One region of the Rouxiella sp. WC2420 genome, then DNA from elsewhere that is predicted to be linked to it. Evidence: predicted binding sites of a transcription regulator. Region 1 holds the regulator's gene; each other region holds the start of a gene.

The links. Region 1 encodes PurR, which represses purine synthesis genes. Its sites were predicted from a motif close to CANGCAAACGTTTGCNTG; they were not measured.
Region 2: a site for PurR is predicted at 2,533-2,550, ahead of guaB (IMP dehydrogenase). Genes of this name have one in related genera too.
Region 3: a site for PurR is predicted at 2,484-2,501, ahead of AB3G37_RS23875 (NCS2 family protein). Genes of this name have one in related genera too.
Region 4: a site for PurR is predicted at 2,104-2,121, ahead of purH (bifunctional phosphoribosylaminoimidazolecarboxamide formyltransferase/IMP cyclohydrolase). Genes of this name have one in related genera too.

Annotation. Positions count from the first base shown of each region.
Region 1 is NZ_CP165628.1:3,412,119-3,416,336, reverse strand. Features, by position in the region: gene punC (purine nucleoside transporter PunC) at 1-826, opposite strand, end outside; gene punR (DNA-binding transcriptional activator PunR) at 996-1,898, shown strand; gene purR (HTH-type transcriptional repressor PurR) at 1,944-2,969, opposite strand; gene AB3G37_RS15745 (C40 family peptidase) at 3,358-4,218, opposite strand, start outside.
Region 2 is NZ_CP165628.1:1,217,229-1,221,446, reverse strand. Features, by position in the region: gene guaA (glutamine-hydrolyzing GMP synthase) at 1-742, opposite strand, end outside; gene guaB (IMP dehydrogenase) at 1,005-2,471, opposite strand; gene xseA (exodeoxyribonuclease VII large subunit) at 2,651-4,054, shown strand.
Region 3 is NZ_CP165628.1:5,184,751-5,188,968, reverse strand. Features, by position in the region: gene AB3G37_RS23880 (AsmA family protein) at 1-878, opposite strand, end outside; gene AB3G37_RS23875 (NCS2 family protein) at 1,036-2,427, opposite strand; gene recG (ATP-dependent DNA helicase RecG) at 2,590-4,218, opposite strand, start outside.
Region 4 is NZ_CP165628.1:4,933,411-4,937,628, forward strand. Features, by position in the region: rRNA gene AB3G37_RS22715 (16S ribosomal RNA) at 72-1,614, opposite strand; gene purH (bifunctional phosphoribosylaminoimidazolecarboxamide formyltransferase/IMP cyclohydrolase) at 2,297-3,886, shown strand; gene purD (phosphoribosylamine--glycine ligase) at 3,938-4,218, shown strand, end outside.

The sequences.
Region 1 (4,218 bases):
AAAGCCAGGGTAGTAGTCGAGAGCCATCAATTTTGGCGATCAACATACGGCAGCCGTAACCACCGAATAAAAATGCAATGGTTTGAGGCACATAGCTGAGCCCTATTGCCGATGGGCCATACCCCATATTGCTTAAAATAAACGGCGAACCGGTGAGCCAGGCAAAAAATCCAGCCGAACTTGCTGCATAAATCAGTACGTTACCGCTATACACTGGCGATGTGAGCATTGCCGCAAGCCCGCTTTGTGGCTGAGATTGCTGTGCAGCCGTTTTGCGCGATTCTTTTAATGTCAAAGTAAAGAACAGCAGCAGCGCGCCGATCACCAGCAGCAAGGCAAATATAACCCGCCAATTGAAATGATTAAGCACATAGGCGCCGACTAGCGGGGCCAAAGCTGGAGAGAGCGCCACCAGCGGCATGATGCTGGCAAAGGTGCGCTTGGCTACCTCAGAAGAGTAGCGATCTACGACGAGAGCCTGCCAGCTTACCGCCGCTGCACAAACGCCGACTGCCTGTAAAAAACGCAGCACCAGTAACAGTTCGCTACTCTGTACCCAAATCATCCCCAGACAGCTCATTGAGAACAGGCCCAGCCCGCTCAGCAAGATCGGGCGGCGGCCAAAACGATCCGACAACGGGCCCCAAAACAGCTGAGCGACGGCAAAACCGCCAAGGAAAATGCTCAGGCTTGAGCTTATGGCGCTGGCTGAGGTCGCCAGGTTTTCCTGCATGCTGCCAAATGCGGGCAAATACATATCGGTGGCTAAAAAGCCAAGCATGCTCAAGCCGGCAAGATAAAGTAAAAATCCAAATGAGGGTTTCATGATGTTCTCTTATTAATCTAAAAAGCAGTCAAAAGTATCGTAGGGTACTTGAAGCACGGGAGTGTATCTGCTTGGCTTAGTGGTTGTGAAACGTTAATATTTGCACTATGCGATTAAAAAATTTGAAAGCAGAAGGGTGAAGTGATGTGCAAGCAGAAAGGAGGGCGGCATGTGGTCTGAATATTCACTGGAAGTGGTGGACGCCGTTGCCAGAAATGGCAGCTTTACTGCCGCCGCGCAGGAGCTTAACCGAGTTCCATCGGCTATTAGTTATCAAGTGCGGCAGTTGGAGGAATGGCTGGCCGTGCCTCTGTTTCACAGACGCCATCGTGATGTAGAGTTGACACCTGCGGGTCGGCTTTTTGTTGATGAAGCTCGCATACTTATCAAAAAAATGCTATCCACCAGGCGTCAATGCCAGCAGGTGGCCAATGGCTGGAGCGGGCAGCTGCGGGTTGCCGTTGACCGTATCGTCAAGCCGCGCCGAGTCAGGCAGCTGGTGGTCGATTTCTATCGCGCTTTTCCCGATACAGAACTGCAGATTCAGGGCGAAGTATTTAACGGGGTTTGGGACGCGCTGGCAGACGATCGTGCGGACGTCGCTATTGGAGCCACTAGCGCAGTGCCGGTTGGCGGCCGTTTCAGTTTCCGCGACATGGGGACACTGCCGTGGCACTGTGTGGTCAGCGCAAAACATCCTTTGGCCGAGCAGCAGCAGGCTCTGGACGACGAAGCATTAAGACCTTACCCTGCGCTATGTATTGAAGATACCTCAAGAAACTTGCCTAAACGCGATACCTGGACACTGGACAATCAGCGGCGGCTAGTGGTGCCTGACTGGACCTGTGCGATTGACTGCTTATGCGAGGGGCTGTGTGTCGGCATGCTGCCAGTGCACATGGTAGAAAGGGAAATCACCGAGAACAAGCTGGCGGTGTTGAAATTGGCTAACAGTTTCCCCGAGAGCCCTTGCTGCCTGACTTGGGACCAGAAAAATCACTCGCCTGCGCTGGACTGGCTGCTCAATTATTTAGGTGACAGTGAAACGTTGAATCAGGAGTGGTTGAGGTAAAAACACGCCTGTAAGAGCAGACGTGTTTTAATTGCAGGGCAGAAATTAACGGCGATAGTCGCGGAATGGACCATCGGCAACCGAGCGCCTTTCAACCAGTTTCGGTTTGACTTCGATAGTCTGCTGAACTTCGCGTTTGCTGATAATGCGGTCGAGCAGCATAGTAAAGGCCATTTCGCCCAGACGCTCTTTCGGCTGATGAACCGTAGTCAGTGCCGGAGAGAAATAACGCGCGTTTCGCAGGTTATCGTAACCCATCACCGAGATATCTTGCGGAACGCGCAGGCCCATTTCATCGGCAGCGCAGATTGCGCCCATCGCCATTACGTCACCGCCGCAGAATACGGCAGTAGGTCGCTGTTTCTGATTGAGAATCTGTTGCATTGCCTGATAGCCAGATTCTGGTTCAAAATCACCCTGCACGACCCATTCATCGCGAACTGGAATATTCGCTTCGCTCAATGCTTTCAAGAAACCACGATAACGACCGCCGCCGGTGTTGCGGTTCAGTTGTCCCGGGATCGCGCCAATGTCACGATGACCGCGTTCGATAAGATAGCGGCCAGCAAGATACCCCCCCGCAAAGGCGTTATCGATAATTGAGTCAGTGAAGTCATTCTGTGCTTCGCCCCAGTCCATAACGACCATCGGGATCGAGCGGTACTCTTCTAACATTGCCAGCAGTTCATCCGGGTATTCAGCACACATTACCAGCAGGCCATCGACGCGCTTTTGCGCCAGCATCTGTAGATAGGCTTTCTGTTTTTCCAGATCATTGTGCGAATTACATAAGATAAGCGTATAGCCTTTGGCGAAGCAGCTGTTCTCTACAGCCTCAATAACTTCTGCAAAGTAGGGCGCTTCGCTTGAGGTCGCCAGCAGTCCAATGGTTTTTGTATTATTAACCTTCAGACTGCGCGCTACGGCACTCGGGGAATAGTGCAAATCTTTAATGGCTGCGCGGACTGCAGCTTTGGTTTCTTCGGCGACGAAACGGGTTTTATTGATGACGTGCGACACGGTTGTAGTCGAAACACCTGCGCGCTTAGCGACATCTTTGATCGTGGCCATGTAAAAATCACTCCTGAACTAACCCTTTCCAGCACGTTAGTTTTTTGTTAATCGTTTGCCTGCGTGCATTCAACTGCGTAAATCATTTTATGCAGTCAAATCGTTGGATGGTTCCAGGAGGGCCTGAAAGAAGCGTCGGTCAACTACGGCCGGGCACACAGCGTGGTAACCGCTAATTTTCTCTTATATCTTAAAAAAGGGGAAGCCAAATTTGTGTTTTCGCCTTAACTCAGCGCATTGAATGGCTTAAATGAGGGAATGAGGAAACAAAAAGGGCGATTTCTTATCGCAGAAATCGCCCTTGACTATTTTATCTATTCCGCCGACGGCGTTAAATTTAAACCATTCGTTAAATGCTATTCACAGGTGTTAAGCGAGAAATCATTATTTAACGAATCGTTTTTGGCGTCATTACGCGGCGTGCACCTACATAGTGATCTTGCCAGTAGTTATCTGCCAGATAACTGATTTTGATGTCTTCTCCGGTACGCGGTGACTGAATAAACTTACCGTTTCCGAGATAAACACCTACGTGATCTGCTGCGCCGCGTTTGGTAATTCTGAAGAACACCAGATCGCCTGACTCAAGCTCACCACGTTGTATCGGGGCCGCGTCGCGCAAATGGTACATTTCATTGGCGGTGCGAGGCATTTTAATGCGCATCAAATCTTTGTAGGCATAATAAACCAGGCCACTACAGTCGAAACCGGTACTCGGTGAGGTTCCACCCCAGCGATAAGGTTTGCCAACTTGGTGCATCAGCTTGTTCATCGCGGTTTCTTTGGCATGTAGATACTTTTTCTTGTGTGCCGCGCTTAGTGTAAGGGGGGCGCAAGTATCGGCTTTTGCCTGGTGCTTACGATGTCGCCCGTAAGCTTTTTTTCCGTCTTTCGCACAAACCACATTAGATGTGGTGGCAAGAGAACGGGTAATTGATGTTATTTCTTTTTTCGGCTTTTCAGTTTTGTGACTTGCAAGTCGGGCTGCTACCGGTTTTTCGTTCTTTCGTCGCACCAACTTAGTGCTGGTAGGGTGCTTGTGCTCAACCGCGGCTTTGGCATGAACAGGTTCTTTGGTCTTGCTATGTTCTTTGGCTTTTGATTGTTCTTTGACCGGAACAATTTTTGACTTTTTATTGCTTCTGGCTACAACTTTTCGCTTTCGTCGCTCATCAGGTTTTGCCTGACTAACGTGCTTTTCTGCCTGTTGAGCAGAAACACGATTCGTTGGCGAAGCATGCGCCAAATT
Region 2 (4,218 bases), 2.2 Mb from region 1:
GCAGCAGCATCGCGGTAACGGAAGAGTCAACGCCGCCGGACAGGCCGAGGATTACGTGATCGTCGCCAATCTGCACTTTCAGACGTTCAATCGCGTCTTCGATGATTTTTGCCGGGGTCCACAGCGCTTCACACTCACAGATATCCATGATGAAGCGTTCCAGAATGCGCAGGCCCTGACGGGTGTGCGTCACTTCAGGGTGGAACTGCACGCCGTAGAAGCGTTTTTCTTCGTTGGCCATAATGGCAAACGGGCAGTTATCGGTGCTGGCAACGGTAACAAAGTCAGAAGGAATAGCAGTGACTTTATCGCCATGGCTCATCCAAACATCAAGCAATGGCTTATTGTTGGCGCTCAGAGCGTCTTCAATATCGCGAACCAGGGCGCTGTTGGTCTGCACTTCAACTTGTGCATAGCCAAATTCACGTTCGGTTGAACCTTCAACGTGGCCACCCAACTGCATTGCCATAGTCTGCATGCCGTAGCACACGCCCAAAACAGGGACGCCAGCTTCGAATACGTAATCCGGTGCGCGAGGGCTACCATGTTCAGTGGTGCTTTCCGGGCCGCCAGACAGAATGATGCCGTTCGGATTGAATTCACGGATTTGAGCTTCAGTCACATCCCAGGCCCAGAGTTCGCAATACACGCCGAGTTCACGAACGCGGCGTGCTACCAGTTGGGTGTACTGGGAACCGAAATCAAGGATAAGAATGCGATGCTTATGAATATTTTCACTCATGCGGGTGATTTTCCAGAGCGTTAAAGTTTTAAAGAAATAACTAAGAAACTGATAACCCGGCCTAAACCGGGTTTAACACGGACTCAATCAACTCGACCAACTCAATCAAATCAATCAACTCGATGAACTCAATCAAGGAATCAGCGAGCTAAGGTGAGACAAGGCGGAAGCGGACGAAAAAGCGCAGTTTACATAAGTAAATGAGCATTTTAAGTCCGGTTTCAACGCAGTATCACCAACGCGCAGCAACTCCGAAAGAAGATCAAGAGCCCATGCGGTAGTTCGGAGACTCTTTGGTAATCGTCACATCGTGTACGTGACTTTCCTGAATACCGGCACCGCTGATACGAACAAATTCAGCCTTGGTGCGAAGATCCTGGATAGTAGCACAGCCGGTCAGACCCATACACGAACGCAGGCCGCCCATTTGCTGGTGCACGATCTCTTTCAGGCGGCCTTTATAGGCAACGCGACCTTCGATACCTTCAGGTACCAGTTTGTCAGCGGCGTTATCGCTCTGGAAGTAACGGTCAGAAGAGCCTTTGGACATCGCGCCCAGAGAACCCATGCCGCGGTAAGATTTGAATGAACGGCCTTGGTACAGCTCGATTTCACCCGGGGACTCTTCGGTGCCTGCCAGCATACCGCCGACCATCACGCAGCTTGCGCCAGCAGCGATAGCTTTAGCGATGTCGCCAGAGAAACGAATGCCGCCGTCAGCGATAACCGGAATACCGGTGCCTTCCAGCGCTTCAACCGCGTCAGAAACTGCAGTGATCTGTGGAACGCCAACGCCGGTAACCATACGAGTCGTACAGATTGAACCAGGGCCGATACCCACTTTAACTGCACTCACGCCAGCCTGAGCCAGTGCCAGAGCACCTTCGCCGGTTGCAACGTTGCCGCCGATGATTTGCAGATCAGGATATTTTTCGCGAGTTGCGCGGATGCGTCCGAGAACGCCTTCGGAATGACCATGGGAAGAATCGATAAGCAGTACGTCAACACCAGCAGCAACCAGGGCGTCGATACGCTCTTCGTTACCGGCACCAGCGCCAACCGCAGCGCCTACGCGCAGGCTGCCGTTTTCGTCTTTACAGGCGTTAGGTTTACGCTCTGCTTTCTGGAAATCTTTAACGGTGATCATACCCAGCAGGTGGAACTGGCTATCGACAACCAAAGCTTTCTCGACGCGTTTTTCGTGCATTTTCTGCAGAACAACTTCGCGCGCTTCGCCTTCTTTAACGGTAACCAGACGCTCTTTCGGCGTCATAACCGCGGTGACTGGTTGCTCCAAATCGGTCACGAAGCGAACGTCACGACCGGTAATAATACCGACCAGTTCGTTGCCTTCGGTCACAACAGGATAACCGGCAAAGCCGTTGATTTCGGTGAGTTCTTTAACCTGACGCAGGGTCGTGGAAGGTGTTACGGTTTTTGGATCGGCAACGACGCCGCTTTCATGTTTCTTAACGCGGCGAACTTCTTCGGCCTGACGTTCAATGGACATGTTTTTGTGAATGAACCCCATCCCGCCTTCCTGAGCCAGGGCAATTGCCAGGTTCGCTTCGGTAACGGTATCCATTGCTGCAGAGAGCATAGGAATATTTAGACGGATTTTTTGAGTCAGCTGCGTGCTCAGATCGGCCGTGTTAGGCAGAACTGTGGAGTGAGCTGGAATGAGGAGAACGTCGTCAAACGTGAGTGCTTCTTTCTTTAAACGTAACATAGGCAATATCTCACCAAGGTGGATGCGGAAAAGATAAAATATTGCAGCGAGAGTATACAGGCACTCAATCGTTTGCTCTAGTACTATTTCACATTATTTTAAAAAAACTCTTGAATACTTCATTTTCGGCTGTAGTATCGATTGATTAAGTCTCTGTTTTCGAATTTGATCTGGGTCACATGCCGCTACCTTCTTCGCCACCCATTTTTACCGTAAGCCGCCTAAATCAGACGGTTCGCGAGTTGCTGGAAAACGAAATGGGTCAGGTCTGGCTCTCCGGCGAAATTTCCAACTTCTCCCAACCTTCTTCCGGCCACTGGTATTTCACGCTGAAAGACGCGCGCGCCCAGGTCAAATGCGCGATGTTTCGCAACAGCAATCGCCGCACCACTTTCCGTCCGCAAAATGGTCAGCAGGTATTGGTACGCGCCTCCATCACCCTGTACGAACCACGCGGTGACTTTCAGCTAATCGCCGAAAGCATGCAGCCTGCCGGTGATGGCTTGTTGCAGCAACAGTTTGAGCAGTTGAAACAAACCTTGTCTGCGGAAGGTCTGTTTGATATCGAGCACAAGCAACCGCTGCCCTCTCCGGCCAAATGTGTCGGGGTCATTACCTCGGCCAGCGGTGCCGCCCTGCACGATATTCTTCAGGTTTTGAAACGCCGCGATCCTTCTCTGCCGGTGGTGATTTACCCGACAGCGGTGCAAGGTGTCGATGCGCCGTTGCAAATTGTTAAAGCTATTACTTTGGCCAACCAGCGTCAGGAATGCGACGTGCTGATAGTCGGGCGCGGCGGTGGTTCGCTGGAAGATTTATGGAGCTTTAACGACGAACGCGTTGCACGAGCGATATATAACAGTCGCTTGCCGATTGTCAGCGCCGTGGGTCATGAAACTGACGTCACTATCGCCGATTTTGTCGCCGACCTGCGCGCGCCAACGCCTTCTGCCGCTGCCGAACTGATCAGCCGTAACCAGCTTGAACTGCTGCGTCAGATTCAGTCACAGCAGCAGCGACTTGAAATGGCGATGGATTACTATCTGGCTCAGATGACCCAGCGTTTTACACGTTTAAATCATCGGCTTCAGCAGCAACATCCTCACTTGCGTCTGGCGCGCCAGCAAACCGCGCTGTTCAAGCTGCGTAGCCGCATGGACGAGGCAATGCAAAATCATCTGCGTCGCCTGCTGCGCCGTGCGCAGAATCTCCAGCAGCGCCTGAATCAGCATCAACCACAGCGTCGCATCCACCAGTTGCAGCAGCGAGTGCAAAAGCTGCAGTATCGCCTGCAGCAGTCAATGACAGCGCAGCTTGGGGAACATCGTCAGAATTTTAGTACTGCTGTGACGCAACTGGAGGCGGTAAGCCCCCTGGCAACGCTGGCTCGCGGTTATAGCGTCACCACGACCCCTCAGGGCGCATTGTTGAAGAAAACCGCGCAGACGGCGGCGGGAGAGATGTTAAAAACGCGACTGGCCGATGGCTGGATAGAAAGCGAAGTCAAAAGTCTGCATCTGGAAGAAAAGCCTGCCGAGAAGAAGCCTCGTAAACGCGCGGCTGCGGCAAAAAAAACCGAGTAAGGCGTTCTGAAAGGGACGGTAATTTCAGGTATTAGTCAATAAAGATCCCCGCGGCGAAAACCATCAATAAAGCATGTCGCTTGATGTTTTCTCGACCTTGCGCCCTTTTCGATGTAATAATTTATATTGAACACATCACAATTAACCAACTAATTAAATATAAG
Region 3 (4,218 bases), 1.8 Mb from region 1:
TGGCCATCAGTGCTTTGCCAGTCTCCTTTTTCGAGAGTCAAATCGGTTACCGTCAAATCCAAATCGCTAAATGCCCAATTATTGCCCTGCAAACGGGCGTCAATAAGGTCAAAGCGTTTGATATCTACTTTCGGCAGTTTGATGAATTCCTGCCAAAAAGCGGAGAGCGGTAGCGAGCTTTGCAGTCGGACATGGCTCAGGCGCAGGTTGTCCAGAGTCCAGCTACCGTCACTGCCGCGGCTGGCCTTGCCGGTCAGTTGCCCGCGTGACATATCGGCACCAAAATTGCTCAGGGTCAGCTGCTGGTTATCAATTCTCCCTTGAATCAATACGTTGCTGGCCGGAATAGTGTCCAGCGCCAGCGTGTCAGCACTGAGTTGGAATTGCGCGTTATTGCCCAAAACTGCGGTTTTCGTTGGTTGCCAAGGCGTGATGCCGGCATTAACGTTGGTGCCAACGACTTTCCATTGCTCGATGTCACCGTCCAGCGAAATATTATTCAGCTGCAAGGTATTTGCCTGCAACGGAAGAGTCAGCGGATCGGGGGAGAGATTCAGCCTGCCGTTAACTAGCACCACGCGGTCAAAATAGTATGGATTTGTAATTTGACGCCAGCTCAGGTCTAAATCGACCTCACCTGCATCAAGAACATCAGGTTTATTTTTCTCGGCGAATTTCACACCGTTAAGCGAGATGCGCGAAGGAGCAGACCAGGAGTGATCGACTTCATCTATGGACAGGCGATATTGGCTGTTCTCGGTTACCCAACGGCTAATCGAGCCAGCGGCCCAGCGTGTTTGCAATAATAAGTACAGTATGACGATTGCCAGAACCAACAACATAACGAGTGTCAGCAGCAATTTACCGAGAAATTTCATCGTCGCAATCCATATCCGTTGGGTAAGTCGGAAAAACGTACAATTGTTTATGCCGTAATCAGCAATCTTTCTCAATAGGTTACCATGTTACAGGCAAAAAAAACGGCGGGAGGGATAACCCTGCCGCCGTGGTGGTATTTGCGTTAAGTTTTGAATCTCAAGGCTCGCGCGGGAAGATCAAATTCAGCACGATAGCGGTAATACCGCCAGCAGCGATACCGGAAGAGAGCAGCGTTTTCAGCCAGTCAGGAGCGAATTGCAAGATTAATGGCTGCTGCGATACGCCCATGCCGACGGCCAACGACAGCGCCATAATCATGATCGCGCGGCGATTGAGGCGTTCGCGTGAAACGATGCGCACACCCGAGGCTGCGATAGTGCCGAACATTACGATGGTTGCGCCGCCCAGAACCGGTTCAGGAATGTGCTGCACAAAACCCGCCACCGCCGGGAACAAACCGAGCACGATCAGCATCAATGCAACTACGAATCCGACATAACGGCTGGCAACGCCGGTCAGTTGGATCACGCCATTGTTCTGGCCAAAACAGGAGTTGGGGAATGTGTTGAACACGGCAGAAAGCATCGAATTAAGGCCATTGGCCAGCACGCCGCCCTTGATGCGCTTCATATAAATTGGGCCGCTGACCGGTTGCTCCGAAACGTCGGAGGTCGCGGTAATATCGCCAATGGTTTCCAGCGAGGTCACCATAAAGATAAGCATCAACGGAACCAGCAGATTCCAGTCAAACCCGAGTCCGTAATACAGCGGAGTTGGAATGGTGATCAGATGCGTGGCTACGGCTGGTGCAGACACAGGCAACATGCCCATTGCCCAGGCAACGATATAACCGACGGCCATGGCAATCACCAAAGAAGCCACTCGCAGGTAAGGATTACGCTGGCGGTTCAGCAGGATAATCACCACCAAAACGATGGCTGCCAGAATCAGGTTTTTCGGTGAACCAAAGGTGTGGTCACTCATTGCCGAGTAACCGCCGCCAATTGAGGTCAGGCCCACTTGAATGAGTGACAGGCCGATGATCATCACCACGATGCCGGATACCAACGGGGTGATGATACGGCGAGCGAGGTGTAACACCCGTGAAAGCAGGATCTCGGTACAGGAGGCGACCATGAGTGTGCCGAACAGCGCCGCCATCATGACAGGAACGGTGGCACCGCCATTTTTCAGCGCCATACCGCCCATGATCAAAGGAGAAACAAAGTTGAAGCTGGTGCCTTGAATCGACAGCAGGCCCGATCCGACGGGTCCCCAGGTTTTAATTTGCAGGATTGACGCTAAACCAGAGGCGAACAGCGACATGCTGATGATGTGCTGAGTATCCTGCGCTGGCAGGCCTAAAGCCTGGCAAATCAACAATGCCGGAGTAATCACCGCAACAAACATGGCCAGTAAATGCTGGCAGGCCGCAAACACTGTCTGTGGCAACGGCGGACGGTCTTCTAATCGATAAATTAATTCACTGCTGCGCGGCGTTTCTGCCGTCTGGCGCTGAGCTTCTGGCTCGGCTGGTTGTGTAGTCACGTTGGGCATTTCCCCGGTTAGCCGCAAAGCGGGCATTTTTCATGATATCGAGGATAAAAGCAATCGGTTGCTATCAGCATTTTTAGTGGATAATTAGAGATAAGCCAGCATGAAGAGGTTCAAAATTATCGCGCTGTGAAGATGTTTGCTATTGAGAGAAGATCAGGCGTTGGTATAGCGGGCACGTTCCGGGAGCCAGCGCTCGATCAACGCTTTGGCATGTTCAGGATACTGTTGCTGAATATGGCGGGCGATACGCTGAACTTCAGGGATCATTGCCTGGTCACGAAGCAGATCGGCAACTTTGAATTCAGCGCTGCCGGTTTGGCGTGTGCCAAGCAGTTCACCTGGGCCGCGGATCTCCAAATCCTGCTGAGCAATCACAAAGCCATCATTACTGTCACGTAAAACTTGCAGCCGCTTTTGTGCCGTTTTGCTTAAAGGCGTTTTATACAACAGCACACAGTGAGAGGCGATAGCACCACGGCCAACGCGGCCGCGAAGCTGGTGCAGCTGTGCTAGCCCGAGTCGCTCGGGGTTTTCAATAATCATCAGACTGGCGTTTGGCACGTCAACACCAACTTCAATTACCGTGGTGGCGACCAGCAGTTGAATTTCACCCTGCTTAAAAGCCTGCATCACTGCCTGCTTTTCCTGAGCTTTCATACGGCCATGAACCAGACCGATTTTCAGCTCCGGCAGGGCGACTTTCAGACCTTCCCAAGTAGCTTCCGCGGCCTGAGCCTCGAGCATTTCTGACTCTTCAATTAGCGTGCAGACCCAATAAGCTTGACGATTTTCTTCCACGCAGGCACTTTTCACCCGTTGGATAATGTCGCTACGGCGAGTATCGGGGATCGCAACGGTGGTCACCGGCGTGCGGCCCGGTGGCAGTTCATCGATCACCGAAGTGTCGAGATCTGCATAGGCGGTCATCGCCAGCGTGCGCGGGATTGGAGTGGCGGTCATGATCAGCTGATGCGGATGAAAACCCTGCTGTTTGCCTTTTTCCCACAGCGCCAGACGCTGGTGCACGCCGAAACGGTGCTGCTCGTCGATAATAACCAAGGCCAGTGCCGAAAACTGAATTTGTTCCTGGAAGATGGCGTGCGTGCCGACAACCATTGAAACTTGTCCGCTGGCAATCGCCTCTTGCTGTGCGATACGCGCTTTGCCCTTTTGCTTTCCTGCCAGCCAACCGACCTGAATGCCGAGCGGTTCAAACCACTGGCGAAAGTTATTAGCGTGCTGCTCTGCCAATAACTCTGTTGGTGCCATCAGGCCTACCTGCTTGCCCTGAGCAATTGCGCAAAGTGCGGCGAGAGCGGCAACCAGCGTTTTTCCCGAGCCAACATCGCCCTGTACCAGACGCATCATTGGATAACCTAAAGCTAGGTCATGCTCGATTTCGCCGACCACGCGACTCTGAGCGTTGGTTGGTTTAAACGGCAGAGATGCCAGAAATGCGTCCATCAGCTTGTGGTCTTTGACCAGCGGCAGAGCTTTGTAACTCTGTGTTCCGGCGCGAACCGCCAACATGCTGAGATTATGTGCCAGGAGTTCTTCCATAATCAGCCGACGTTGGGCAGGATGCTGGCCTTTTTCAAGATCGGCAAGCTGCATATCGGGCGGTGGTCGGTGCAGCAGATGCAATGCCTGCGATAGCGGCATCAGCGAACGGCTTAGCTCTTGTGGCAGAAGTTCGGCAATAGGTTGGGTATCAAGCAGTGATAACGCCTGATCGGTCAGTTTACGCAAGGTTGCCTGACGAATGCCTTCAGTAGTCGGATA
Region 4 (4,218 bases), 1.5 Mb from region 1:
TAAAGGTATTTCTGCTCGTTACTATTTCATCAGACAATCTGTGTGGACACTGCACAATGCGTATCTTTAGGTAAGGAGGTGATCCAACCGCAGGTTCCCCTACGGTTACCTTGTTACGACTTCACCCCAGTCATGAATCACAAAGTGGTAAGCGCCCTCCCGAAGGTTAAGCTACCTACTTCTTTTGCAACCCACTCCCATGGTGTGACGGGCGGTGTGTACAAGGCCCGGGAACGTATTCACCGTAGCATTCTGATCTACGATTACTAGCGATTCCGACTTCATGGAGTCGAGTTGCAGACTCCAATCCGGACTACGACGTACTTTATGAGGTCCGCTTGCTCTCGCGAGTTCGCTTCTCTTTGTATACGCCATTGTAGCACGTGTGTAGCCCTACTCGTAAGGGCCATGATGACTTGACGTCATCCCCACCTTCCTCCGGTTTATCACCGGCAGTCTCCTTTGAGTTCCCACCATTACGTGCTGGCAACAAAGGATAAGGGTTGCGCTCGTTGCGGGACTTAACCCAACATTTCACAACACGAGCTGACGACAGCCATGCAGCACCTGTCTCACGGTTCCCGAAGGCACTAAGCTATCTCTAGCGAATTCCGTGGATGTCAAGAGTAGGTAAGGTTCTTCGCGTTGCATCGAATTAAACCACATGCTCCACCGCTTGTGCGGGCCCCCGTCAATTCATTTGAGTTTTAACCTTGCGGCCGTACTCCCCAGGCGGTCGACTTAACGCGTTAGCTCCGGAAGCCACGCCTCAAGGGCACAACCTCCAAGTCGACATCGTTTACAGCGTGGACTACCAGGGTATCTAATCCTGTTTGCTCCCCACGCTTTCGCACCTGAGCGTCAGTCTTTGTCCAGGGGGCCGCCTTCGCCACCGGTATTCCTCCAGATCTCTACGCATTTCACCGCTACACCTGGAATTCTACCCCCCTCTACAAGACTCTAGCTTGCCAGTTTCAAATGCAGTTCCCAAGTTAAGCTCGGGGATTTCACATCTGACTTAACAAACCGCCTGCGTGCGCTTTACGCCCAGTAATTCCGATTAACGCTTGCACCCTCCGTATTACCGCGGCTGCTGGCACGGAGTTAGCCGGTGCTTCTTCTGCGAGTAACGTCAATCGTTGCTGCTATTAACAACAACGCCTTCCTCCTCGCTGAAAGTGCTTTACAACCCTAAGGCCTTCTTCACACACGCGGCATGGCTGCATCAGGCTTGCGCCCATTGTGCAATATTCCCCACTGCTGCCTCCCGTAGGAGTCTGGACCGTGTCTCAGTTCCAGTGTGGCTGGTCATCCTCTCAGACCAGCTAGGGATCGTCGCCTAGGTGAGCCATTACCCCACCTACTAGCTAATCCCATCTGGGCACATCCGATGGCGTGAGGCCCGAAGGTCCCCCACTTTGGTCTTGCGACATCATGCGGTATTAGCTACCGTTTCCAGTAGTTATCCCCCTCCATCAGGCAGTTTCCCAGACATTACTCACCCGTCCGCCGCTCGTCACCCAGAGAGCAAGCTCTCCCGTGCTACCGCTCGACTTGCATGTGTTAGGCCTGCCGCCAGCGTTCAATCTGAGCCATGATCAAACTCTTCAATTAAAAGTTCGATTTGCTTAAACAAGTTAAGCGGTGCTCAAAGTTTACTTTCGTAATAATTCAAAAATGAATTACTGCTTGGTCACTCTAAGACTTGGCATTGCTGCCTTTGATATTCTGTTGCCACCGAGGTGGCTGATATCGTCTTGTGAGTGCCCACACAGATTGTCTGATAAATTGTTAAAGAGCAGTGAGTTACGCGCTTTCGCTTGCTAACTCGAGGTGGCGTATTCTACGCTTTCCTCTTTTGATGTCAACCGTTTATTTTCGCGGTCATCATCATTTTTAATGCTTTCCGACTTGTTCACACCGCGTTGCTGCTGCGTTGTTCCCTGTCGATGGAGCGGCATTATAGGGAGTTTCTGAGGAGCCGCAACCCCTAATTTCAATAAAAAATACCGTTTGCTGCAATACACAGCAAAAGGGGGGTTTATACCGATTTACACACAAAGTTATCCACAATGTGTATTGAAACTCAAAATTGACGCGCATCGCGCAATCGTTTTCGCTACAATATCGCGCGTCTGAATTAACCGATACTATCTGCAATAATGATGCTTACCGCATCTATGGAACCTTATCTGAATCCAATCCGCCGTTTTTTCTTCTATATATAGAAAGAAACGAGAATTGAATTCACGTAACGCTCTCTATTGCGACTCCAAAGCCAAGGGATATAACCGCCATGCAACAACGTCGTCCAATCCGCCGCGCGCTGCTCAGTGTTTCTGACAAAGCCGGTATCGTAGAATTCGCCCAAGCCCTCTCGCAACGTGGAGTGGATTTGCTTTCCACTGGCGGCACCGCCCGCCTGCTTGCCGATGCGGGTTTGCCAGTGACAGAAGTCTCTGACTACACCGGTTTCCCGGAAATGATGGATGGACGCGTTAAGACTCTGCACCCAAAAGTGCACGGTGGCATCCTGGGTCGTCGCGGTAAAGATGACGAAATCATGGGCCAGCACAGCATCGCGCCTATCGATATGGTCGTTGTGAACCTTTATCCGTTCGCCGCAACCGTTTCTCGCCCGGACTGTTCGCTGGAAGACGCGGTTGAGAATATCGATATCGGCGGTCCAACGATGGTTCGCTCGGCAGCCAAGAACCACAACGACGTTGCTATTGTCGTCAAGAGCAGCGACTACAGCGCTATTATTGAAGAGATGGACGCCAACGACGGCTCCCTGCTGCTGGCCACCCGTTTCAATCTGGCGATTAAAGCCTTTGAACATACCGCAGCCTACGACGGCATGATCGCTAACTACTTCGGTACCATGGTTCCGGCATATCACGGCGACACTGAATCAGCCTCTGGCCAGTTCCCGCGCACTCTGAACATGAGCTACATCAAGAAGCAAGATATGCGTTACGGCGAAAACAGCCACCAGCAAGCGGCCTTCTATATAGAAGAGAACGTTTCTGAAGCTTCAGTTGCGACTTCCCGACAGCTGCAAGGCAAAGCGCTTTCCTATAACAACATTGCCGATACCGACGCGGCGCTTGAATGCGTTAAAGAGTTTGCTGAACCGGCCTGTGTAATCGTCAAGCACGCTAACCCTTGTGGTGTTGCTGTTGGTTCAAACATTCTCGAAGCCTACGAGCGTGCCTACAAGACTGACCCGACTTCTGCGTTCGGCGGCATCATTGCATTCAACCGTGAATTAGATGCAACTACTGCTAAAGCCATCATCAGCCGTCAGTTTGTTGAAGTCATTATCGCCCCTTCCGTGAGTGATGAAGCACTGGCACTGACCGCAACCAAACAAAATGTCCGCGTGTTAACCTGTGGTGAATGGCAAGATCGCCAGAAAGCCCTGGATTTCAAACGCGTGAATGGTGGCCTGCTGGTTCAGGATCGCGACCTGGGTATGGTAGAAACTGCTGATCTACGCGTGGTGACGACTCGCCAGCCGACAGAACAAGAGCTGACTGATGCTCTGTTCTGCTGGAAAGTCGCCAAGTTCGTTAAATCCAACGCCATCGTTTACGCGCGCGATAAAATGACTATCGGCATCGGTGCTGGCCAGATGAGCCGCGTTTACTCTGCCAAAATTGCCGGTATCAAAGCCGCCGACGAGGGTCTGGAAGTGGCCGGTTCTGTAATGGCTTCTGATGCCTTCTTCCCGTTCCGCGACGGTATCGATGCAGCAGCTGCGGTTGGCATCACCTGCGTGATCCAGCCGGGTGGTTCAATGCGTGATAATGAAGTGATTACAGCGGCCAACGAACACGGTATCGCAATGGTGTTCACCGACATGCGTCACTTCCGTCATTAATCTCTATTTCCTCGCGGGTGCCTTGAGCGCCCGCCTATTCGGAGTCATCGAATGAACATTTTAATTATCGGTAATGGCGGACGTGAGCACGCTCTGGGCTGGAAAGCATCGCAGTCTCCCCTGGCAGACAAAATCTTCGTCGCCCCGGGTAATGCAGGCACCGCGCTCGAGCCGATGCTGCAAAACGTTGATATCGCCGCAACCGACGTGGCTGGCCTGCTGGCGTTTGCCCGGCAAAATGACATCGGCCTGACGATTGTCGGACCTGAAGCTCCGCTGGTAATCGGCGTGGTTGATGCCTTCCGCGCTGCCGGACTGAAAATCTTCGGCCC